DNA from 2 places in the Lactococcus sp. FSL W8-0209 genome. Region 2 is predicted to be linked to the other one. Evidence: riboswitches for the same ligand, from Rfam matches in the RefSeq annotation. Region 2 holds a riboswitch; the other holds the start of a gene.
What was found. Region 2 has a riboswitch for magnesium ahead of mgtA (magnesium-translocating P-type ATPase). Riboswitches for the same ligand answer to the same signal wherever they lie in the genome.
Positions count from the first base shown of each region.

Region 1 (12,897 bases), 320 kb from region 2:
TAAAGGAAAATCAAAAAGGCTGATCCAACAAATCCAAAATCTTCAGCAATGACAGTGAAAATCATATCTGATTCTCGAACGGGAACATTGACATTAGCTACACCAACTCCTTTACCCCAAAGACCACCAACACCAACTGAAATCAATGAGCGTGCTTGTTGAAGACTGAAAGTTTGAGAATATTCAAAAGGATGTAACCATGCGATAAAACGATTGACCTGATACTGAGCAAAACTGGTACTTTCAAGAAATTTTTGTCCCTCTGGTGAAGCAACTAGAGCAACAATTCCTCCAGCTACTGCTGCTACGAAAAGAAAAGCTGGCGCAAGTATTTTCCAAGAAATACCAGCAACTAAAATAATTCCAGCAAAGATAGCTGCAAAGACCAAGAAAGTTCCGAAGTCTTTTTGAAAGACTGATAAAATGGCAACTGGAATTGTTTCAAGTATCAGAAGTCCGATTAAGCGGAAATCATCTTTGAGCACTCGTTTTTTTAGATTATTTTGGAAGGTAACCACAATCCTAGCCGAAAATAAAATATAGGAAAGTTTCATAAACTCCGACGGTTGAAAAAGATTTCGTCCTCCAAAAGCGAGCCAGTTTTTTGCACCTGTTGAAGCATAGGTTGCTTTATCGTAGAAAAAGATCGGTAGAACCATTAATATAAGACCTAATAGGTAAAAAAATGGTGTTAAGTTCCATAAAAACCTTGAATCCATATGCATGACAATTAAAGCAACAAAGAGTCCGACAATAACCCAAGTTCCTTGTTGAACAACTAGATTCGTTGCTTGTGTGGGGTGGTCATGACTTACTGCAACATAAAGTGCGTAAAGACCAATCAATATTAACATAAAGGCTGGTAAAATTAGCCCATAATCAATTCGTGAATCAAATGTAAATCTATTTGCTTTCTTGTTTTTCAAAACTAGCTCCAGTCAGTTTAATCTTGTTTTGGCAATTCATTTGGGGCAATTTGCTATCACTTAGTTCTAACTTTTGCTTCAAATTTACAAAAACAATTTTATTATTGAGGTGACTTCTGTTTAAAATCATAAATCCATTCTATTATACAATTTTTTTGGATGAATTGGGCATTCTTTCTCAAAAATTCCAATAAAAAAACACTGAAAGCACTTTCAGCATTTTATAAAATGTGACCAAGAAGATCTCCTCCAAAAATCAAAAGATAAGAATAGAGGAGAATTGGCAATGGTTTACATAATAAGATACTCCAAGTGAAGAATTTCCAACTCATTTTTGTTTGACTTGCTATTAAAACAAGGGCATCATCTGGGGCAATAGGAGATAAAATGAGGAGCGCGAAAACAATATTAAAGCGTTTTTGCCCCTTATCCAACCAAGCCATGTATTTATTATATGTTTTTTCTTTGACAAAAGTTTTGGCTAATGAAGAACCATATTTTTTACCAAAGTGAAAAAGTAAAAAAGAGCCCGCAACAATTCCAAAGTAATTATAAATAAAACCCCAAACTGGTCCAAAAATCATGACCCCTGCTGCCATTGTAATCCCACCTGGTATGATTGGAACAATGACTTGCAAAATCTGCATACAAAGGAAGATTAATGGTCCTAAAAAACGATGTGCCACAATCAATTGTTGTAAGACCGCTTGATTTTGAAATGCACCAAGGCGCCATAAATAAATGCCACCAACAATTGTCGCAACAAAGCCAAGAATAGTAATTAAATTAAAAACTCGTTTGATATATCTTAATACGTTATCATTCAAAGAAAATCCTCACTTTGGGCATTTTTTTTGGCTTTAAGGTAGGCTTCATTTTCTTCAATCCAACCTGGCAAATAATTAGCAAGGGTTTTAAAGCCAATTTTATCCCGAGAATCAGTAAAATGTTTTTTTCGGTAAATATGGTGAACTTGCGGATTTTTTTCCAGACTGCGAATTGACAGGCTAATTTTGCCATTATATTCGTCAATATCAATAATTTGTGCCATCACTTTGTGGCCAATTTTAGCAATATCATGAATACTTTTGACATAACCAGATTGAATTTCAGAAATATGAATCAATCCTTTTTGTTCAATTTTTTCTTTATTCGATGAATTATCCAGGTAAAATTTTACAAATGCACCATAATCTTGCATTCCAATAATTTCAACCTCAACAATATCACCGATTTTAGGACTTTTCTTTTCCATATTATGGCTCGATAATCTCAACTGATTCAATAACGACATCATCGACTGGTTTATCTTGCGCACCTACATGAACAGCTGCAATTTCATCGAGTACTTTATAGCTTTCTTCATCAACCAATTGACCAAAGACAGTGTGACGGCCATCAAGATGAGGAGTTCCGCCGCCAGTATATGTTTCAGCTACTTCTTCAGGCCACCCTCCTTGGATAAGTGAATCTTTAGGATAAGGCAAGTTTTTATTTTGAACAATGAAAAATTGACTTCCGTTTGTATTAGGTCCAGCATTGGCCATTGACAAAGCTCCCCGAAGATTAAAGAGGTCCATTGAGAACTCATCTTCAAATTTTTCTCCGTAGATTGAAGAACCTCCCATACCAGTTCCTGTTGGGTCTCCTCCTTGAACCATGAAATCTTTGATGATACGGTGGAAAATTACTCCATCATAATACCCCTCTTTGCTAAGTTCAATAAAGTTTTTTACGGTTTTTGGAGCAAGACTATCAAATAATTTTACAGTCATTTTTCCATGATTTGTATTGATAATTGCTGTAGTACCTTTGTAGTTTTCAAGTTCAAGTTGTGGGTAAGTCATATTTTTTAGTTAGTATTTTTATTTCTAAAAATACCTTCCTTTCTTTTTATAAATTAATAAATTTCTGTCAGTAATTTTTACTGACAGTTTTTACTGATAGCTTTAATCAATAATTTTTAAGGCTTGTAAGGCTTTTAGAATTCCATCATTTTCAACAGAATCAGTAATGTAATCCGCTTTTTCTAAAATTTCAGGATGTGAAACCTTCATAGCTACTGACAGACCGGCAAAATCAAAGAGTTCACGGTCATTAAGTCCATCACCAAAGTTCATCATGTTCTCAGCTTTCAGACCAAGTTCTTGTAAAACTTTTTGACAGCCGATTGCTTTAGAACCTTCCATTGGAACAATATCTGAACTGTTTGGATGCCAACGAACCAAACGAATTTTATCGGATAAAGCTTCTGGTAATTCTAATTGGTCATCATGGTCAGAAATTGTCAACATTTGATAAATTTCATTTGTTTTATAATAATTGGGATTTTCTTCCAATTCCGAATAAACTGGACCAATAGCATCACTAGCAACTTTATCCCATTTGGAAATCCGTAAACTGTCGGAACCAACGAAGGTATATCCGCTTTTCTCAGCTTTTAACCAGCTAATGATTTCTTCAACCAACTCCTTAGAAAATGTATTTTTATATAATACCTCTCCTGTTTGTCCATTTTCAACATAGGCACCATTGATTGCTACATAGAAATCTGGTTTTAATGCTCGAACTTCTGGAACAACACCGAAAAGATTTCTTCCCGTTGCAATTCCTGTCATAATCCCTTTTTCACGAAGTTTATGAAAGACTTCAGTGATTGATTCAGGCATAAAAGCTGAATCTTTGACCCTCAAAGTATCATCAATATCAAAAAAAATGATTTTTATTTTTGGGGTTTTTTCTAATATTTTTTCCATCTTTTTTTCACTTTAATTTTATTTGTACAAACTTAATTATATCATATTTCTAACTTGTTTTTCCTCAGGTTTAAACTAAGTGATGTTGAATGGCATAAATTGTTGCTTGAGTTCGGTCTGACACTTCAAGCTTATTAAAAATATTAGAAACATGAGTTTTGACTGTTTTTAAACTGATAAAAAGTTCGTCAGCAATTTCTTGATTAGAAAGTCCCGTCGCAAGTACTTTTAATACTTCTAATTCTCTTTTTGATAAATCATCATATAATTCATGTTTTCGATGTTTTTGTTGAGCAATCTTTTCCTTGACAGCATCGGAAAGGACATCTTCTCCATTGGCAACTTTTCTGATTGCAGATGCGATATCAGCAGCTTGTGATGTTTTAAGAATATAACCTTTAGCTCCAGCAGCTAAAGCCGGAAAAACTTTTTCGTCATCAATAAAGCTCGTTAGAATTAAAATTTTTCGTTCTGGATTTTTGGCTAAAATCTTTTGCGTTGCTCCAATTCCATCAAGTCGATCCATCACTAAATCCATGAGAATAACATCAGGGTCAAGCATTTCAGTTTTTAAAAATCCTGACTCGCCATCAGCAGCTTCACCAACCACTTCGATATCGGGTTGAATATTCATGAAACTTGATAAACCTAGTCGCACCATCTGGTGGTCATCAACAATTAAAAGTTTAATTTTTTCCATTTTGTTCTTTCTAAATACTCATCATTTTTAAAGGCTCGGCTTCGCTTTAGGGATAATGATTTCAACAGTTGTCCCCGCACCTGGTGCCGAGGTTACTTTGGCATCTCCACCAATTAATAAAGCACGCTCTTTGATATTGGCTAAACCGTAACTGGCCGTCTTATCACTAGTAGAAACATCAAAACCGACTCCATCATCAGCAATTTTTAAGAAAATATTTCCAAGTGATTCTCTTAAAGAAACTTCAATGTGTTCGGCTTGCGAATGACGCAAAGTATTCGATAAAATCTCTTGAGCCATTCGAAATAAATTGTCCTCAACATTACTCGTTGCTTCAATGTCAGCCAATTTAACCGTAATATTTGCTGATATTTTCGCTTGAAGTTCGTCTGTCAGTGCTGACAGCCCTTCTGCTAGACTCTTACCATCTAATTCTACTGGTCTAAGATGTAGTAAGAGCGCTCGCATTTCATTTTGTGCAGAATGGAGCACTTTTAAAACCAATTGTGCCTGTGTTTCGATTTGTTCTTTAGTCAAATTTTGTGTGGAACCAGCAACAGAAGATAAAATCATTGTCGCTGCAAAAAGTTCTTGACTGACAGAATCATGAAGTTCCCGTGAAATTCTTTTACGCTCTAATTCAATAATTTCAGCTTTGTCAGCAGATTTTTGCTTAGATAATTCTTGGAGTTCAGCTGACATATTCATAATTTTATCATGAACAGCTTGTAATTCAGGAGATTCAGGTTGTTGATTTTCTTCTAAAAGTTTAATATCATCTTGAAATTTTTGTTGAATAGCCATATTTTCAATATGATTAAAAAGGGTAAAAATCAGCGCAAGTAATCCTGCAACTGATATAAATATCCATAAACCATAGAAATTATCTCGAAGTTCCCTAATAATATTAGCGGTATTTAGTCCCCCTAAAGGTTGACCACTATTCATCATTATAAATAGAAGAAGATACATAATAAGGATGATACTAAAAACTGCTAAAAAGGTTGTGAAAAGTGATTTTTTCATCCTCTAATCACCTCAATATTTCCTGAATCAACACGGATATTGATTTTAATTCGTTTTTCCGCCTGATCTAAATTTTCACTAAAATAACGAACATTTCCCGCATTAATTTGTGCTGCCTCATTGAAAATCTTTACAAGCCCAGCATTTGTTGTTAAATCAAGCGAAACTCCTACGTCCTCAGGAACAATAATTTTTGTATTACCTGTCATTTTTTTAATAGAAAGACTATTTCCAGAAGGTTTAAAAGTAACATCATCAAGATCAATGATATCATTTTGATTTTCATTCATGATTGACTCAGATTCATCTTGAGAAATATCTTCGTAAGAAAAATTTCTTACTCCTCCTTCTCGTGGATTATTTTTCCAAAAAACGATGCAAGCAATCGTAGGGAAGATAATTGCTAACCAGAACCATCCAACTGTGAAGAGAATCATTACCGATATTGCCCAAAAAATGAAACTTATGATACGTAATACACGCGCACGCGAACGAGTCGCCAAGATCGTAAAGAGAATAGCTAAAGCTAGAACTACCCACATACGCGGTGTACTAATCACATGAAAAATCAATCCTAATACAATAAAAATTTCTATAATAAAGATTGCTTTCAATTTTTTATTCATAAATCTATTGTACCAAAAAAAAGCTTACTTTTTCTCGGACTTAAGACTTAAATTTTACTTAAGCAAAATAGAGAAAAAATACTCCATTCATTAAGATGAAGTATTCTTTAAATTACTTAATAAAAAAATTTTTATCATATCCCATAAGATTGTTCAAAAAGATTTCTACCAGCTTGACTTCTTAACTCCTGGAATCTTACCTTCATGCGCCAATTTTCTAAAATTAACTCGTGACATACCAAATTTTCGCATGTAGGCTCTGGGTCTTCCGTCAATTCGATCTCGCATTTTCATTCGATTGGGGTGAGAATCTTTAGGCAGTTTTCTGAGAGCTTCATAATTTTTTTCCTTCTTAAGTTTCTGTCTAAGCTCTTGATATTGAGCAACTAATTTTTGTTGCTTTTTAAATTTAGCAATTTTTGATTTCTTCGCCAAAATATTATCCTTTCATTTATTAATTTAGTTAACCAGTTAAGTATATATCATAAATAAAACAATGTCAACTGGTTAACATTATTTTATTTTCTCTATTTTAATTAGCGACTAAAGCTCCTCCTTGACTTGAAACATAGTCTTGGGCATTCTCCTTATTTATTTTTACTAGACTCCCTTTAGTATCCACTCCATAAGTTTCACTTTTTTCACCTTTGATAGTTACCGTCGCAGAAGGCATATAATATTGGTCAGTTTGACTTCCAAAATAGTTTTCATAAGTAATGACACTTTGATCAAGCTTATCAGTGACAGACTCATCATTTGCTTGTCTCATTATATTTTGAATAGCCAAATCCACATTTTTTGGTATGAATTCATAACTTCCACCATCCACCATTTGACTTACCCCTTGATATTGAATAGAAACTACTTTGTTAAGACAATCTTTATAAGCCATAAGTGCGGTCAAATTAGCAAGATTTATTGAAATGTTCGTTTTAAAATCTGATGAAATATCATTTAAAAATGATTGATATTTAAAAACACTATTAAGACTAAGCATCTTGTTCATTAATTCAGTCATAACTTCTCGTTGATGAGCGGCGCGTCCATAATTCCCATTAGCTAACGTATCTCTATCTCGGGCAAAAACTAAAGCTTGTTCTCCGTTGATGAGCTGCTTAGGATTTCCTGAAAGATAAGGAACATAAGCTTTATATTCAGGTTCTGTATTTGAGATATAAATCGCTCCACTATCTACAATTTTATCTGAACCAGGCAAAGTTATTTTACCTGAATCAGTCCCTTGATAGACATCTGAGCCATTAGTATCATTAACAACTTCTACTCCTCCAACGTCATTCACAAGATTTACTAAACCGTCCATATTAACAATCATAAAATTATTAAGATTAAGCCCTACTTGACTACCAATCGTTTTCATGGCATAAGTGACAGCAGATGATAACCCACCATTATTAAATCCTAAAGGATAAGCAGCATTCATTTTTTGAGTAGATTGAATTTTTCCAGATGCATCTTCAATATTCGTCATCGTATCTCGTTCCACTGAAATAATAGTGGTTGCTTTTGTCCGAGGATTCAATGTTAAAATAATTTGAGAATCTGAATTTCCATTCCATGAATCTGCCCCACCTCGACTATTATCACCAGTATCCACTCCCATAAGCAATATAGTTAGTGGTTTTTTTGCAGATATACTAGAACTTTTTATTTTTGTATTTACATGAGTTTTCGTTAATGTTTTCTCTGCTTGAACATAGATAACCGCACTAACTGCCACGACTAAAATAACAAAAAGGGACATAAAACGAACAAAATATACCTTTTTAGACCTTTTTATTTTTTTCTTTTGTCTAATTTCTTTTCTTTTCATATCAAGAATACTTCTTTCTTTTGTTAAAAATTATAACTTACTTAAACTCTTTAATTTTTCGTCAGCCGAGCTATTCAAAACCAGTCCTACTGCCAAAGTTGAAATTAAAAATGATGATCCACCTTGTGATAAAAAGGGAAAGGTGACACCTGTTTCTGGAACCAAACCAATTGCTCCACCTAAATTGACAAAAACTTGTATCAGCAAAAAAGATGAACAACCAATTGAAATCATTGAATTAAATGGATCTTTTGCCCGCATCCCCACCAAAAGCATTCGGGTAATCATGAAAAAAATGACAGCTAGGATTATAATTCCACCAATGATTCCCAATTCTTCTACTATTACTGAGAATATAAAATCTGTATGAGCTTCAGGCAAAAATCCTTGTTTTTCAATCGAATTCCCCAGTCCTCTTCCAAACCAGCCACCATCTACAATCGCATAATATGAATTAGCAAGTTGATGACCCGAAGAAGCCAAGTCAGTAAAAGGATTAACGAATGCTTTAAATCGAGCATTAATATAAGATCCTGGAATCAAATCGCCTCCACTGATAAAAAGAAAGAGCAAAAAACTAAGACTAATCGTAAGCAACATCTTCCCATAACCTGAAAACCATCGCCAAGAAATTCCACTTGCACCAATCATTATCAAGGCTAAGAGCCCAATAATTGCTGTATTTCCTAAATTAGGCATACTGAGTTCCACTATCATTAGTAAGATAATCGGAAATCGCCATCCCCCTACAACTTTTTTTATGAGATTGTTACCCTTAAAAATTGCTTGAATATCATTTTTCTCAATCTCTTCTTGTCTGTTAGAAAAGATAGAAGCAAGAAACCAAACTGTAAAAAGTTTTGCAAATTCAACCGGCTGAATAGTTCCAATCCCTGGTAAGGGAATCCATCCATGCGCTCCATTCGCTGATGTATTAGGACCCACCCTTGAATAAATCATCAGCAAGATAATAATTAGAAAAATTATTTTTAAAATCTTTTCATTTTTTATAATTCTTAATTTTACTCGATAAGTAATAATTAAAGCCACAAAACTTATAATTATAAAGACTCCTTGAGAAATTGCCAATCGATAAGGAGATAGTCCTCGGTTAATTTGATAGGGGACAGTTGCTGAAAACACCATGAGTAAGCCAACAGCTGAAAGAATCAAATAAGGAATCAAAATAGATAAATCTAAAAAACTATTTTTTGTAATTTTTTTATCCATAAATGAATCCCCCTTCGTTAATTTTCCAAATGAACGACAAGAGTATTTCTAGTTGCAAATCAATGAATAACTTTTTCTTCCTTATTTTTTTATTTTTTATTGTTGTATGAATTAATATTTTTGTCATCGGCTTGTACCTCAATTTCTGATTTATAGTAGATTTTGATTGTACAGCTCCAACTCAGAGAACTAGATTAGATTGAAGTGATAAAAATGCTTGTCCACTTTTATGCTATCTTTCTTCCTATAGCTCTCAGGGTCTGAGCCACTGTTATTCTGTGCTTCCATTTTCACCACCTACTTTTTTATAAAAAAATTGCCTACGTCGGTTGAACGTAGACAAGGTATGATTTCAAAAAGATACACTATCAAGTGAACTAAAGTACCCAGTATCGTTCAAGCTTTAGCTCCGCAGGGCGATGTTGTTGCACTATTTCACGCCTTCTTTTTTCGACGTGAACTGTTGGCCCTCTCATCGTGTCTCCACGACTCTGCGGCAGCAACCCGTATCCCTGTGGTAGCCTCACCTACCGATGGTTAGAAAATCTCTAACCAAAATTGCTTAAATTAAATTTTCAAAATATTTCCTAAGCAAAAAAATTATAACACGACCTATACTTTTAGTCAAATAACAAATGCATTACCTAAATTAAATGTTTTTTTATTGGTTTAAACCTCTTGTTATGACTAAGTTTTTAGAAATTAGAACTAATAAAAAAATATTATTTTTTAAAATAAAATACCAAAGATTAAAATATACAGACAAAAATTATAATTGAACAATGAATTTCGTTAATAAATAAAAACTCCCTAGTCAATGCTGACTAAGGAGTCTTTTATTATATTTATCGAATTCCCAAAGCAATACGGGCATAACGACTCATTTTATCAACTGTCCATGCTGGATACCAAACCAAGTTCACCTTGATTTCACCAACTTCTGGCACTTCTTTCAAAGCATCATGAATTTGTTCAGTCAAAAGGTCCGCCAAAGGGCAACCCATTGTTGTCAATGTCATTTTAATTTCTGTAAATCCGTTATCTTCAAAGCTAATTTCATAAACTAATCCGAGGTTGATAATATCAATCCCAAGCTCTGGGTCAATGACGTTTTCAAGGGCAGAGAGAATTTTGTCCTTGATTTCATTCACTTGCTCTTCTGTGTATTTATCTGCCATTTTATCTCCTTAGGCTGTCATAAAAAGCAAAACTTTAAAAGTTGAACGAATGTGCTTTCTAGGACAAATCCAAATTGTCAAATTCTTTTTACAGCTTTATTTTACCAAATTTATTTTAAAATTTCTAGATAAAAAATTACTGACAGAAAAAATTTATTCATAAAATTTTCTGTCAGTAATTTATTTTATGCAAAACGCGAGAATTTCTTGAAGAAACTCAACATGAAAGTAAAGAGAGCGATAATAACCACAAATAGGATTGCTTCTGGTAAAATTGCTCCATTCAAACCAATGGTTTCGCGTAACATTTTTAAACCATAAGTCATTGGTAACCAAGGACTGATGACTTGATATATTTTAGGCGCAAGTTGTAAGGGGTAAGTTCCTGCACTCGTCGCCAGTTGTAGAACTAAGACTACAATCATAAGGAATTCACCAATCTTACCTAGAGCCGTTAAGAAGAAAGTATTGATTGCCATGTAAGCGAAGCTAATTAAAAGTACTGACAACAACATTTCCCACAAATGATTTGGTCTCAATCCAAGAAGAGCAACTGCTCCCCAGACGATGATTCCTTGTAAAAGTGCTACCAAACCATTTGTACCAATTTTCGCCAACATAAATTCGCGACCAGATTTCCATTTTTCACCTGAGAAACCAATTCCAATCACAACATTTGTCGCAAGGGCACCAATAAAGAGAGCAACATTAATCATGTATGGTGTCATTCCTGCACCATTTTCTGGTACATTGTCATGATCAGTATGTTTAAGTTTCAACGGTGCAGCTACTTTTTTAGCATTTTCATTAGAATTATTAGTTGCTGAGAGAGTATCATCTGCTTTGGTTAACGCTGTTGACAAGTTATTAGCCCCTGTATTTAGCGTTCCCAAACCACTTGTTAAACTTGAACCTCCATTTGCCAATTGTTGTGAACCAGAGGAAATTTGTTGAGCCCCCCCTGCCAATTGATTTGAACCTGAAGTTAAAGTTGAACCATTCGCTTGTAATTGTGACAATCCAGAAACTAATTGCATTGTCCCGCTTTGTAAATCTTTTGATTTACTTGCTAATTGTTGAGCGCCAGCGTTTGCTTGATTAACTCCGTCAGCATATTGGGCAAAACCAGGTGTGACTTGATTTGCTAGGGCACTATTTACGTCAGAAAGCCCTGTTGACAATTGTGAAATTATGGCATTTGCACCAGGAAGAGCAACATTAGAATTTTGGGCAAGTTCTTTGGTTTGATTTTGAATTCCCATCAATTGATTGCCCACATCAGTTAAACTATCCGCAACTGAAGTCATACTTGTTTGAATAGGAGATAAAGTTGACTGAGCAGAGTTTAAAATAGCTGCATTTAGTTCGTTTTGTTGGTCAGTTTTCAAACTATTATAAGCCTTTGTTTGAGCCATCGCTTTGATTTGATTAGGAACAATATCACTTAATATCGTTTGCGTATCTTCTAAACTTTTTTTCACAGAAGCTAAATCATTTTTCACGGAATCTGCTGAACCCGTATCTTTAGCACCATTTTGGATAGCATTATTTAAATCAGTCAGGCCATTTTGAAGCTGGCTAATTTGAGCTTGTTGCTCTGCTGACAAAGCTGTTTTTTGTGTCAACTCTGTTAAACCTGCTGACAGCTCTTTTGATTTATCAGCCAGCGTTTGTGTACCTGCTGCTAATTGTTGCGTTCCACTGACAAATTGGTCAGCACCAGAAGAAAGTTGTTGTCCCCCATTGGCAGCCTGATTCACTCCTGATACATATTTATTTAAGCCTGAATTCAAATTATTTGCGCCGTCAGTAAAAGTTAAACTTGATGAAGATAAAGTATTCAAATTACTACTTAATTCTTTTGAACCATCCAATGCTGAAGAAGTTCCATCAGCCAATTTATTTGAACCGTCAGAAGCTTCTTTCATTCCTGACTTCATATCACCAAGCTTAGCAAAAATTTCTTTGGTGTAAGTTTCTGTGATATTTTTAGAAACCTCTGATTTCAGCTGATTCATCGCACTTTCGCTCATTTTTGATGAAATATAGTTATGACCACGTGTTGTTTGATAATCTAACTGGACCGTTTTGGGTTTCTTATTCATTAAAGTCGTTGCATTTTCTGAAAAGTTTTCTGGAAAAGTGATAACCATGTAATAATCACCTTTTTTTATCCCTTTAGAAGCTTTATCCTCTGAAACAAAATGATAATCTAAATCCTTTGATTTTTTCATTTCGGCAATGACATCATCACCAAGTTTGAATTTTTTACCGTTCAATTCAGACGTCTTGTCTAAATTTACAACTGCTACCGGTAAGTCATTAAGTTTACCATAAGGGTCTTACATAGAACCTAAGAAAATATAGTTATAAATTGCTGGTACAAGTGCCAATGCGATAATAACAATAATAAAAAATTTGTGCTTTAAAATGGCTTGCCATTCTTTTTTTAACATCTTTTCCCCTTTCTTTATGGACAACACGTCCAAAAACTGTTACAATACGTATTATAAACTTTTTAGAAAATTTGACAATTATTATCCATTCAGTTTTGGACACATCTTTAAATTTGTCTAAATAAAGCACTTACATTCTAAAAAGGACGGAGGTCCCCCTATAATGTC
Region 1 is NZ_JBBOVN010000001.1:1,166,115-1,179,011, reverse strand. Features, by position in the region: gene MKX45_RS05885 (FtsW/RodA/SpoVE family cell cycle protein) at 1-926, opposite strand, end outside; gene MKX45_RS05880 (TVP38/TMEM64 family protein) at 1,148-1,753, opposite strand; gene MKX45_RS05875 (CvfD/Ygs/GSP13 family RNA-binding post-transcriptional regulator) at 1,750-2,181, opposite strand; gene MKX45_RS05870 (peptidylprolyl isomerase) at 2,183-2,773, opposite strand; gene MKX45_RS05865 (Cof-type HAD-IIB family hydrolase) at 2,876-3,682, opposite strand; gene MKX45_RS05860 (LuxR C-terminal-related transcriptional regulator) at 3,753-4,382, opposite strand; gene MKX45_RS05855 (sensor histidine kinase) at 4,410-5,408, opposite strand; gene liaF (cell wall-active antibiotics response protein LiaF) at 5,405-6,034, opposite strand; gene rpsN (30S ribosomal protein S14) at 6,200-6,469, opposite strand; gene MKX45_RS05840 (LCP family protein) at 6,567-7,865, opposite strand; gene MKX45_RS05835 (FtsW/RodA/SpoVE family cell cycle protein) at 7,896-9,095, opposite strand; M-box (ykoK) riboswitch at 9,476-9,637, opposite strand; gene MKX45_RS05830 (metal-sulfur cluster assembly factor) at 9,941-10,273, opposite strand; gene MKX45_RS05825 (YhgE/Pip domain-containing protein) at 10,459-12,201, opposite strand; partial or broken gene MKX45_RS05820 (YhgE/Pip family protein) at 12,289-12,555, opposite strand; gene MKX45_RS05815 (TetR/AcrR family transcriptional regulator) at 12,893-12,897, shown strand, end outside.
Region 1: it holds a riboswitch for magnesium, as region 2 does, so the genes downstream of both, MKX45_RS05835 (FtsW/RodA/SpoVE family cell cycle protein) here and mgtA (magnesium-translocating P-type ATPase) in region 2, are expected to answer to the same signal.

Region 2 (12,897 bases):
TCTATCAAACTGGTAAAACACAAACTGAACTCTGTAAAGATTATGGGGTATCTTCTTCTGCACTTGCAAAATGGATTAAGCAGTACTCTCAAGTGCGTCTTGAAGATAATACGGTGTTGACTGCTAAACAGATTCAAAAATTACAAAAAAGGAATGCCCAACTAGAGGAAGAAAATCTGATCTTAAAAAAAGCGAGTGCCATATTCATGCAAAACTCCAAGTAAGATTGAAAGCCATCTATAGACTCCGATTTGAACACACGACAGTTATGCTCTGTCGTGTTTTACATGTCAATCGTTCCACCTACTATAACTTCATAAACAAGAGGCCTTCGAAGCGTGAAGTAGAAAATCAACGCTTGAGAAAATTACTTCTTGAAATCTATATGAAAGCCAAGAAAAGAATCGGAACAAGAGCTTTTAAAATTATTCTCCTGCGTGATTATGGCGTCAATATTTCTGAAGGGCGTATCTTAAGACTTCTCAAGTCTATGACACTCCCTAAAATGTCAACCATTAAACCTCGTTTTTATTCAAACAAATCGCCCGAATTTTCTTCTGATAATCTACTGAAACAAGAATTTAACCCGAACTCCCCAAATCAAGTGTGGACAACTGACTTCACTTATATTTCTATAGGACCTAAACGACATATTTATCTCTGTGCTATTCTTGACCTCTACTCAAGGAAATGTATTGCGTGGAAAGTAAGTGATCGAATTGATGCCAAACTCGCCTGTGATACCTTAGAGATAGCTATAAAGAAAAGAAAACCTAAAGAACCAATCATTTTTCATTCTGATCAAGGCAGTCAATTTAAGTCAGCTTCCTTTAGAAAGCTATTAGATGAGCATCAATTGCTTGCTTCTTACTCCAAGCCTGGATATCCTTATGATAATGCCGTGACTGAGGTCTTTTTCAAGTATCTTAAACAACGAGAAATTAATCGCAGAACTTATCACTCCATTCAAGAAGTTCAACTCTCTTGCTTTGAATACATCGAACAATTTTATAACAATTATAATCCTCATTCCGCCAACAATGGTTTAACTCCAAATCAGAAAGAAGAAAATTATTTTAAGAAAATATAGCTCATTTTGTGTCTAAATATTTGACATTAGTCCACTTAATAATATTTTACTTGCAATAAATTTTTCTATTTTACTTTTTATGTGCCTCCTTTATAATAAAAAAAGACGTCCCAGGGGACGTCTTCTTTATCCCCTAGATGATTAACGAACATCAAAGAGGACCCACATTTTATTAGCCAAAAACTAATGTGGATCATTCATAAAGAAAAAATAAAATTTTTTAAAGTTGTTAATCATTTTGGAACCTCGATATTTAATATTATTAGTTAGTATAATTAAAATTTTTTGATTTGTCAATTATTTATCTATTTTTTCTTAATTTTATTTCAAAATTTCTTTTTACATAAATTTTATTATGTATCATACGGTAAATAAAGAGGATATTGAAGCATGGATGGAGTGTGCTGTATTTGCATTATTCATCGTATAGAGGTGAATTCCAGCAACATCCTCTGTTACTAAATCAACGATTTGATCGATGGCATAAGCAATTCCAGCATCCCTTAAAGCGATAGGGTTATGTTCATATTTTTCGAGTATTCTAATGAATTTTTCTGGTAATGGCGTATTACAATTTTTTAATAGACGAAGAATTTGATTTCGATTGATTACTGGCATTATTCCAGCGAATATTGGAGTATTTATCTCAGCAATTGCGCATCGTTCTTGAAAATCATAGAAACTATCATTATCAAAAAATAGTTGTGTGATTAATCTGTCACAACCAGCATCTACTTTTTCTTTCAAATAATGAAAATCACTCACTCGATTTACTGATTCGGGATGAATATCGGGGTAGCAAGCACCTAAAACTTCAAAACTATCATCATAATCTTTGATAAACTTAACCAAATCACTTGCAAATCTAAAATCATCTTTCATCGGTTCGTCGCTGATATCACCTCTTAATGCAAGAATTTTTTTGATATGTTTATCTTTTAACCGTTCCAAAATTTCGATCACTTGAGCTTTATCTAAATAAGCGGCAGGTAAATGAGCAACCGCTGGAATATCTAGTGTATTGTTTACATAATCAGCAAACTTTATAGTTGTATCTCCAATATTATCATAATTATTGTTACTACAAGTTACACTGATAAAATCTGGCGAGAGAGTTCTTAGGCTATCCAAGGTCTTTACCAAGTTGGTACTTCCAATTTGAGTTGTAGGTGGAAAAACTTCAAAAGAAAGAATTTTGGAATTACTTGTCATATTCAACCTTTTCCTTTCTTAACTTCTTAGTTGCTTCAACTAAGTGTATTAAACTAGGAATCGTTTCGGCATTACCACGTGTTTTAAGACCACAATCAGGATTTACCCAAACTTGTTCAATTGGTAATTTTCCCAATATTTTTTTTAATTGATTTTGTATTTCTTTTACGCTAGGTATTCTTGGAGAATGAATATCATAAACTCCAGGACCAACCAAAGTTTGAAAATGGTGAGCTTTTAATGCATCGATAATTGATAGCTCACTTCTACTTGCTTCAAAAGAAATTACATCAGCATCCATCGCGTCAATGGATGGAATTATATCTTCAAATTCAGAATAACACATATGCGTATGAATTTGCGTTTCCGGTTTTACTTTAGAGTGAACTAAACGAAATGCAGGAATTGCCCAATCTAGATATTCTTTATACCAATCACTTTTACGCAGAGGTAACTTTTCTCTCAAAGCTGCCTCATCAATTTGAATAATCTTAATGCCAGCTTTTTCTAAGTCAAGCACTTCTTCTTGAACAGCTAATGCCAATTGTAAAGTACTTGCTTTTAACGAAATATCTTCTCGCGGAAAAGACCAATTTAGAATCGTTACAGGACCTGTCAGCATTCCTTTTACTGGTTTAGATGTTTGAGATTGAGCATAGGCTGACCAACGGACGGTCATAGCTTCCGGTCTAGTGACATCAGCCCACACGATTGGAGGTTTGACACAACGTGTCCCATAAGATTGAACCCATGCTTTTTGAGTAAAAACATAACCTTCTAACTTTTCTCCAAAATACTCTACCATGTCATTTCGTTCAAATTCACCATGGACTAAAACGTCTAATCCAATATCTTCTTGGAGTTTAAGACATTCTTTTATTTTTTCTTCTAAGAATGTGTCATAATCTGCTTGACTTAATTCTCCTCGCTTATTTTGTAGCCGAACTTTTCTCACTTCTGCCGTTTGAGGAAATGAACCGATTGTTGTGCTTGGTAAAAGTGGTAAATTAAGCGATTGAGATTGACTTGCTCGTCTTTCGACTAGTGACGGTTGTCTAGTAAAGTCTTTTTCTGTTAATTTATCAAGTTTTTGCTTAAGTAGAGAATTTTCACGAACTCTTTCATTTTCAAAAAGTTCGACATTCTTCTTCAAAAAAGAAGTGTTTTTATTAAAATAAATATCGGAAATTTCATCAATTTCATTTAATTTTTCTGTGGCAAATGAAAAGTGTTTAAGGATTTCTTTTGATAATTTAGTTTCGTTTTTAACTGTTACTGGAACGTGTTGTAAAGAGCAGCTTGTATTAATTACGATATCTGCTACTTCATCTAAAGCGGTTAGTAGCTCAAGTGTCTTTTGATAATTATTACGCCAAATATTTTTTCCATTTACTAATCCTGCAAAAAGTATTTTCTCTTTGGGAAAACCGTATTTTTGAATAAGAGCTAAAGAATCTCTTCCTTCTATAAAATCAAGACCAATACCATCAAAATCAAGCTTTATTATTTCTTTATAGCTATCACGAACATCTCCAAAATATGTTTGAAGAAGTATCTTAAGGTTGTTTTTATTCTTAAGTAGTCCTTCATAAATACTCACAAATAAATTTTTTTCTTCTTCAGTTTGGTCTAAAACAAGTGCTGGTTCTTCAATCTGTAACCATTCTACTCCTAGTTGATTAAGTTCTTTTAGTAGTGTTTGAAAAGCTACAATAACATCAGATAATACTGTATCTTTCGTGGCTCCTGACTTGTAATCTGCTAAAACTAAAAATGTATATGGGCCAATAATTGTTGGTCTGGTTTCAAAGCCAGCTGATTTTGCTTCCTTATATTCATTTAATAATTTTGAAAAATTTGCTTTAATAGTCGTATCTTTGTTAATTTCTGGAACTAAATAATGATAGTTTGTATTAAACCATTTTTTCATCGGTCTTGCTTTTACGTCATTTTGTTCATCTTGGAAACCACGCGCTAATGCAAATAAGGTATCTAGTTCACTTAATTCTAAATTTTTATAAGACTCTGGAATTGCACCAAGAGCAATTGATAGGTCTAAGGTTTGGTCATAGAAAGAAAAGTCATTGGAAATTGGTGAGTCAATTCCAGCTTCTTTTTGACTTTTCCAATTTTCCAACCGAATTTTTTTGGCTACTGTTTGTAATTCTTCTTCTGTAATTTCTTTACGAAAATATTTTTCAAGAGCAAATTTTAATTCACGGTTTGAGCCGATACGTGGGAAAGCAATAATTGATTTTTTCATAGTCATAGTCTCCAATTTTTAATAGGTCTATCTTATCAAATTTAATAAAACTTTAATAATACATTTTTAGTATGATGACCTATAGTTTAAAACTATAGGTCAATCAGAAAATAATAAAAGTCCAAGTAAATTTCTTGGACTTTTTGTATTTCATTATCTTCTTTGCATTAAGTGAATTTTATCCTGTAAAAATGGTGGAATAACAATTGAGCTTTCTCGATCTTCTTTAATAATTATTGATTTATCTTCTAATATATCGATTACTTTAATAAGATGTGGAAGAGAAATTTCTAATTTTTTGAAAAAGTTTTTTCCTTCTTCTTCTATTGCAGTAACATGGTAGGTTTGCTCAACTTGTGTCTCGTCAAGAGTCAGTTCCACTTCATTTTTCAGCCAAAATGATTCTGTAGGAATTTCTGAGCCGTGAGGGTCAGCTGCTGGATAGCCCATCAGGACATACAGAGATTCAATCAACCTTGGTGATGAAGCATGTTCTAAATTTTCAGCTTCATCGTGGACTTCCTCCATTGTATACCCAACCTTTTCAAAAAGAAAAGTTTCCCAAACTCGATGACTTTTTAAAATAAATCGTGCTTCGTGCTTTCCTAATTCTGTAAGTGATACCCCGTAATAAGGTTTATGAATAACAAGTTCTTTTTTGGCTAATCGTTTAATCATTTCAGTGGCGCTTGGTGATGATACTGATAATTTTTGAGCAATGGCATTAATACTAACAGATCCATTATTTTCACTTTTTAGGCTATATATAGCCTTTAGATAGTCTTGTTCATTTTTTGATGTTTTCATTTTTTTACCTTACTTTTCTTGACTTAATTATAGCATAGACTATACCAAAGTAAAATAAAAGTGGGATAAATTATCACCACTTTTATTTTTTATTTAAAGTAATTCACCGTATTTTGCAACAAATATTTTTTTAAATATAGTGACAAGCATCATATACATCACTACAGTTAAAATTAGCCATGGGAAAAAGTTAATTGGTAAAGCCATTAAACCAATTGAATGTCCAAAGCTTGTGAATGGAATGATTGTGAGTCCAATGATTCCCATGAAAGTTAAGATTGTTAGTGGAGCCGAAGCACGACTTTGTAGAAATGGAATTTTAGGAGTACGAATCATATGGATAACCAAGGTTTGAGTCCACATTGATTCAACAAACCAACCAGTATGGAAGAGCGCGATAAATCCAATATAAGCTGCACTTCCAGGAACAAGAGAGCTAAATGGTCCAAATGTTGCTGGACAAATCACAAAGAACATTAGAAGATAAGTTGTAATATCGAATACGGAACTTGTTGGTCCAATCCATAACATGAATTTACTTACAGAACTTGCATCCCATTTTCTTGGAACAACTAAATATTCTTCATCGACATTATCCCAAGGAATAGCGGTACAAGAGAAATCATAGATTAAATTAAGTAAGAGAATATGAATAGATAGCATTGGGATAAATGGTAAAAATGCACTAGCGATTAGAACTGAGAACATATTACCAAAGTTAGAACTTGCTGTCATTTTTATATACTTAATCATGTTAGCATAGGTTTTTCTTCCTTCAATAATTCCTTTTTCAAGAACCATTAAATCTTTTTCTAACAAAATTACATCAGCTGACTCTTTGGCAATATCTACAGCACTATCTACTGAAATTCCAACGTCAGATGATTTCATTGCTGCTGCGTCATTAATACCATCTCCCATATAGCCGACACTATTTCCTGAATTTCTAAGTGTTGTTACTATTCTGGCTTTTTGTTGAGGTGATAACTTAGCAAAAACAGAAGCTTCCTTGGCAACCTTTGCCAGTTCATTATCATCTAATTGGTCGATACCAGAACCTAAAATAGTTTTATCAACTGGAAGTCCTACTTGTTTGCAAACTGAACGAGTAACTTTATCGTTATCACCAGTCAAGATTTTAACTGATACTCCATATTTATTGAGTGCTTTGATTGCTTTTGCTGTAGATTCTTTAGGTGGATCAAGAAAGGCAAGATAACCCATTAACACCATTTCAGACTCATCTTGAACCGAAAATGTATCTACTGGTGAAGGATTTGTTTTTTGAGCGACTAAAATCACGCGCATTCCTTCTTCGTTAAGTTCATCAACTTTTTTCAGAATGTATGCTCTGAGTTCAGGAGTTAAATGAACAACATTTCCCTTATCTTCGACTAAAGTACAGATGTCTAACATTTCTTCAGCTGCACCTTTAGTAATCATTTGCGTTTTTGAAGTCGCTCCATTAGTATTGCTTTTTACTACAACACTCATCCGACGTCTTTCAAAATCAAAAGGAATTTCATCAACTTTTGTATATTTACTACTTAGACCACCCAGTTCAGGATTTTTATCTTGCTTGGCTTCAGCTCCTTCGATAATTGCCAAATCCATTAAATTCTTTAAACCAGTTTGGTAGTAACTATTCAAAAATCCATGTCTTAATACTCGAATATTTTCTTGCCCATGAATATCTAAATGACGCATTAATACTACTTTATCTTGTGTTAATGTTCCAGTTTTATCAGTACAGAGAATATTCATTGAACCTAGATTTTGAATAGAGTTTAGGTTCTTGATGATTGTTTTTTCTTTTGACATTGTGACTGCACCTTTTGCTAGGCAAGTTGTCACAATCATTGGTAACATTTCTGGTGTTAAACCAACAGCAACTGCTAAAGCAAATAGTGCGGCTTCCATCCAATCACCTTTAGTGAAACCATTGATCAACAAGACAAATGGAACCATAACTAACATAAAGCGAATAAGGACCCATGAAACTGAGTTAACGCCTTTTTCAAAAGTTGTTTGAGTTGAGTCTTCGGTTACACTTTTTGCCATTTCACCAAAAATGGTCGTATCACCAGTAGCAATTACAATTCCATAAGCACTACCAGAAATGACATTTGAACCCATGAAGGCTAGGTTTACTGATTCTGTGATTGAATCATCTTTTTCATCAGTAGCTAAATCTAGTTTTTCTACTGGTTCGCTTTCACCAGTTAAAGAGGCTTGGCTGATAAACAAGTCTTTTGCTTGAATAATCCTAAGATCTGCTGGAACCATGTCTCCAGCTGATAGATGGATAATATCGCCTACGAGAACTTCTTCAATAGGAATCTCTTGACTTCCTGATTCTAATCTATGAACGTTTGTCGTCGTTGTAATCATTTTTAAGAGATTCTCAGCAGCATTTCCACTTCTTGTCTCTTGAACGAAACGCAGAATTCCTGAGATTAAAACCATTGTAGTAATGATAATGAGTCCTTGTGGATTTTTCTCACCAGGAGCTGCTAAGATAATATCCGTAAAAGCTGAAACTAATGCTAAGACAAACAATATAATGGTAAAAGGATTTATGAACGCTTGATAAAGCCGTTTAATAAGTGAAGTTTTTTTACCACGCGTAATCGTATTATCTCCATATTGTTCACGAGAGATTTCTACTTGTTCTTCACTTAATCCTTTATTTGATGTTTTAAATTTTTGAAATAGCTCCTCTTTTGTAGAAGTTTTTGCAAATTCTAATCTTGCATTTATTTCATTGTTATCTACAAATGTTGTAGCTCTTTTTGTGTTTTCGAGTGTTTTTCTAATTTTTTTCATTGGTCTGTACCTCATATTCTATAATATTTTTGTGTGTACAGTCCCAAACGTTAGACACTTTAAAGAAGGTGATAAAAACGGAAAATTGCTCTTATCACGTTAATTATCTGCGGCCATCAGGCTCGGGACTATTAATGGTCTGGGATTCCATTTCCGTTTTTCACCTCCTTTTTTAAATACAAAAAACCTTGCCTACAAAACTTGAACGCAGGCAAGGGAATAATTCCAAAAAAAGATATCACTATTATAGAGCGAATCAGTTACAAGCTATCGTTCAAGCTTTAGCTCCGCAGGGCGATGTTGTTGCACTATTTCACGCCTTGTTTTTCGACGTGAACTGTTGGCCCTCTCATCGTGTCTCCACGACTCTGCGGCAGCAACCCGTATCCCTGCGGTAGCCTCACCTACCGACGGCTATGCTTATGGCATAACCAAAATAATTATAACTGTTCTTTCTATTTTTGTCAATCTTTTTTTATTATTTAATTTATGATAGACTCTGTTGCACCATTCATTGCCCAATCTTTTGATAAAAATAACGAATTATCAATATGATAGTTGACCTTACTTGGTGTCTTCATGAATTTTTCAATCGCTTTGTCTGTAGCTAGCCAACCTTTAGTACCAAAGTGGACAGTATCACCAGAGGCATAAGGTGTGTTATACATATCTGTTAAGTCAGCAATTTGATAAAATCCTTGGCTGCGCAATTGTGTTTTAATTTTAGAGCTGAAGTTTTCGAGTGTTGCTTTTGACACTCCAGTGTAAGATGACCATGAGCCATTTACTGGTTGAATAACAAATAAAACATCATTATTATTTTTGGCAAACACATTTAAAAGCTGTTGAAAATCCTGATACTCTGGACTTTCTAAATAGGTAACATGCTTTTTAAAATTTTCAAGATGTTTGTATTTAGATTTTATTTTCCTATCCCAAACTTGGTTATTGATTTGGAAAGGATTGTTATTTGAACTATCTTTTCCTTGGTCAACTGCCAATTTTTCTAAGTTTTCAGAGGTTGGATCATTGGGTAATTCTTTAGCAAACTTATTAATTTTTGGTGTAAGTCCAAGAGGTTGTGCTGTGAATTGTGAAACACTTGAGAAGAGTAAATCTTCTTTTCGCCAAAATTGAAGATTGGTCGCCACAGTCATTTTTTGTAGAGTGGTCAGTGGTTTTTTATCTGCTAGACGTTCTAGAGAATTATAAATCGTCTCTTCAGATTTAAGCGATCTAAATCTTAATAAATGTTTTGCAAGTTGGGTGGTGGTATTTGCTTTAGGGTCTGCTTCTTTTAACCAACCGTAAATCTCACCTTTGGATACAAAGTTTTTCAATTCACTTTCAACAATTCCTTGTTTTGAAAACCATTGTGGACTAATGACAAAAACAATTTTACGATTTTTTAACTCATTTGCCACAGAGTTCATATAGAAAAAGTGGGTTAAAGTAGTCGTTCCTGGTTGTCCTACTAAGAATGGCGTAAAACCAGAATTGTATTTTTTGAAATAGGCACTTGGGTGAAAAGAATCCACATGTTCCATTTCTGATGAACCAAGAACTGGTAAAAACTCGGGGTCTGAATAGGCTTGTTTTTTAATTGAATAGCCTGTAAAGCTTGGAGTATTTAGGGGTGATTGAGCAAATTTAACAAGTTGGTCTTTTGAGTATTTCATTCCAACATTTATTGGGAGAAATATCAGTAAGCCAACAAGGGCTAAAGCTGCAATTAATGGGCCAATGGCTCTAAAAATTTTAATTTTCATCCTTTTTTTCCTGAACGCGTGCTGCTATTTTATTTGCTGTATTCCAATCTTCACGGTCCATTTCTGATGGTGGAAGACTGATATCAAAAGCGCCTTCTAATTCAACAATGAGCATGATGGCTCTCATTGAATCAAGAATTCCTTCTTCAAATAAATCCATGTCTAAGTCTTCACGGAATTCGTCTGTGCCTGATACGGTTTCGATAATATCAAAAATTTGTTCTTTCATTTTTGTTTCTCCTAATGTTTTTTTATGATATGCCTAACCACTTTTAGAAGTTAGGAAGTGGGAAATGTGGATCTATGCAGTGCATAATGATGTGATTTGGTATTCCTGAGAAAATAAGGAAACTGATAAATACTAGATTAAATGTAATGAAAATACTTATAGCACTTGTCCATTTATTATCTGGAATTTTCCAGTTTTTACGTTTCTTCAGACGTTTCCATGCGTCATACCCAATCATTAACATAGCGTGGTAGAAACCATAAAGGATGTAATACCAAGTTAAACCATGCCAGAATCCCATGAGTAACATATTTGCGAGGTAACCAATATTTGAGATGGTTACCATATTTTTCGACCATTTTTTAACCATGAATGTTTTCACTAATCTCATGAATACAAAGTCACGGAACCAAAAGCTCAAGGTCATGTGCCATCTTTGCCAAAAATCATGAATATTTTTTGCTAAGAAGGGTTTGTTAAAGTTATGTGGGAGGTCATATCCCATTAAATTGCTGACACCAATGGCAAAGAGCGAGTAGCCAGCAAAATCAAAGAATAGATAGAGTCCGTAAGCATACATTGATGATGAAACATTCAAGAAGCTTGGGTGTATCGTTGCAGAGATTGCAATGCCATGTAGCCAATATTGGTCAATCAAGTATCCGATGATGAATTTATAAAGGAAACCTTGGAAAATTCTAAAGACTCCTTTATTTAATAAATCAAGGTATTTCTCAGTGACAACTGGCGCTTTTAGTTCTTTAACAAAACGTCGGAAGCGGTCAATTGGTCCTGATGAAATCGTTGGATAGAAATAGAGAAAATATAGAAATTCTTTAAGAGGAACGGCTTTAATAAGTCCGTCTCGTATTTCCATAATCATGGCTACTGTCTTAAAACTGATGTAAGAGATTCCTAAGAATCCAAGAATTGAACCTGGTCCAGGTCCTGGATTGAACAGAGGATGCACTTTGACAATCACTAATGGCAAAATAGAGAGCAGAATGATGAGGTAGAAAACGAAACTCTGATTCTTGTTTTGTTTTACTCGATACCACTCATAGAATTTTACAATGATAGTCTGGAAGACTCCGAAGCCGATTAATGCCCAAATTGTCACTGTTCCTGAAAATGTCAGCCAAAGAAAAGCGATGGTCAATAGGACTTGATACCACATGAGTTTTTTACCCAGAAGCTGGGCAATAACGATAGGAATTAAAGCAAGTCCTAAAATCACGAAGTAAAAGGGTGTTGAATAGGGTTGCACTAGTTGTCACCTCGCTCTTTTTGGGCGAGTACCTTGCGGTCAACTTTGCCATTTTGATTCAATGGGAACTTTTTAAGATAAACAAACTTAGTTGGCATCATGTAATCCATAATTGTTTTTGAAAGTTCAGCTTTGAGTTCTTTTGTGAAGGCGCGTTCGGCTGCACGGTCTTCAAATTTTTTTTCTGTTTCTAAATAAGCGATTAATGCGGTGACTTTATGCTGGTCATTCGTTTTCGGTAAGACTACTGCTTTTTCAATCTCTTTTAAGTTTTGAATATTGGCTTCAATATCTTGAAGTTCAATACGGAATCCGTTAAATTTAACTTGAAAATCAATTCGTCCTTGGTAACGAAGCATTCCGTCAGCGGAAATTGAACCGGCATCTCCTGTATGATAAGCGGGTTTTCCGTCGACTGTGAAAAAGGCTTGCTCAGTTTTTTCTGGATTTTCAAAATAACCTTTGGCTACCGAATCACCAACAATGATGATTTCCTTATCCATAATTTTTAAGTCAACACCTGGTTTGGCAAAACCAATTGGGACACGATCATTTTCTGTCAGTAATTCTTTCGTAATTTTCACTGACGAAATGGCTCCTGTTGCTTCTGTTGGACCATAGGTATTATATATATTTGCTGACGGAAAAGCTGTCAGTAATTTTTCTGCTGTTTTCTTTGTTAATTCTTCACCGCAGAAAATAAATTGAACTAATTGAGGGTGTTCTTTCTCAGTGAACGAAGGGTCCAATAAGCAAATATCAACAAATGATGGTGTTGAAATCCAAGTATTAATGACCGTTTTGTTCAAACGCTCAAAGAGTAATTTGAAGTTGGTTGTTTCGTCACGTGAGAGTGAAATTAATGTTCCGCCAGTTGTAAGACTTGGATACAAGCTGAAAATTGATAAATCAAAGCTGTAAAGGGCTTGTGACAAGATCTGATTATTTTCAATTTTCATAAAATCATTGTTCATCCAATTGGTGAAAGTCACAAGATTATCATGACTGACTTCAACACCTTTTGGTACTCCTGTTGTTCCAGAAGTATAAATAATATAATTGCTGTCATTTCCAGAAACAGCTTTCGAAAAATCAAGTGCTGGAAGTTTGTCAGTCAAAATCTGGTCAGTAAGTTCAAGAGAAATTCTGTCAGTAAAAAGTGCTTCAAAATCTGCTGACAACTCAACTGTTGTGAGTACCGCCGCTGGTTTTGCTGCTGATTTAATCATTTCTGTCCGCTCAAATGGTGTGTGAGCATCAACAGGAATATAAGCGTGACCAGTTAAATTTGTCGCAAGCATGGCTGCTAAAGTGATAAAATCGTTTTTACCGAAAATCAAGATTGGGCGCTGATTCAAATTGCGTTCATTGATTTGTTCTGAGATATGTGAAACCGCGGCAAATAATTGACGGTAAGTAAATTTCTGCTCACGC
Region 2 is NZ_JBBOVN010000001.1:1,483,878-1,496,774, forward strand. Features, by position in the region: partial or broken gene MKX45_RS07320 (IS3 family transposase) at 1-1,106, shown strand, start outside; gene metF (methylenetetrahydrofolate reductase [NAD(P)H]) at 1,451-2,302, opposite strand; gene metE (5-methyltetrahydropteroyltriglutamate--homocysteine S-methyltransferase) at 2,292-4,565, opposite strand; gene MKX45_RS07335 (metal-dependent transcriptional regulator) at 4,719-5,372, opposite strand; gene mgtA (magnesium-translocating P-type ATPase) at 5,466-8,198, opposite strand; M-box (ykoK) riboswitch at 8,457-8,617, opposite strand; gene dltD (D-alanyl-lipoteichoic acid biosynthesis protein DltD) at 8,681-9,967, opposite strand; gene dltC (D-alanine--poly(phosphoribitol) ligase subunit DltC) at 9,957-10,196, opposite strand; gene dltB (D-alanyl-lipoteichoic acid biosynthesis protein DltB) at 10,240-11,463, opposite strand; gene dltA (D-alanine--poly(phosphoribitol) ligase subunit DltA) at 11,463-12,897, opposite strand, start outside.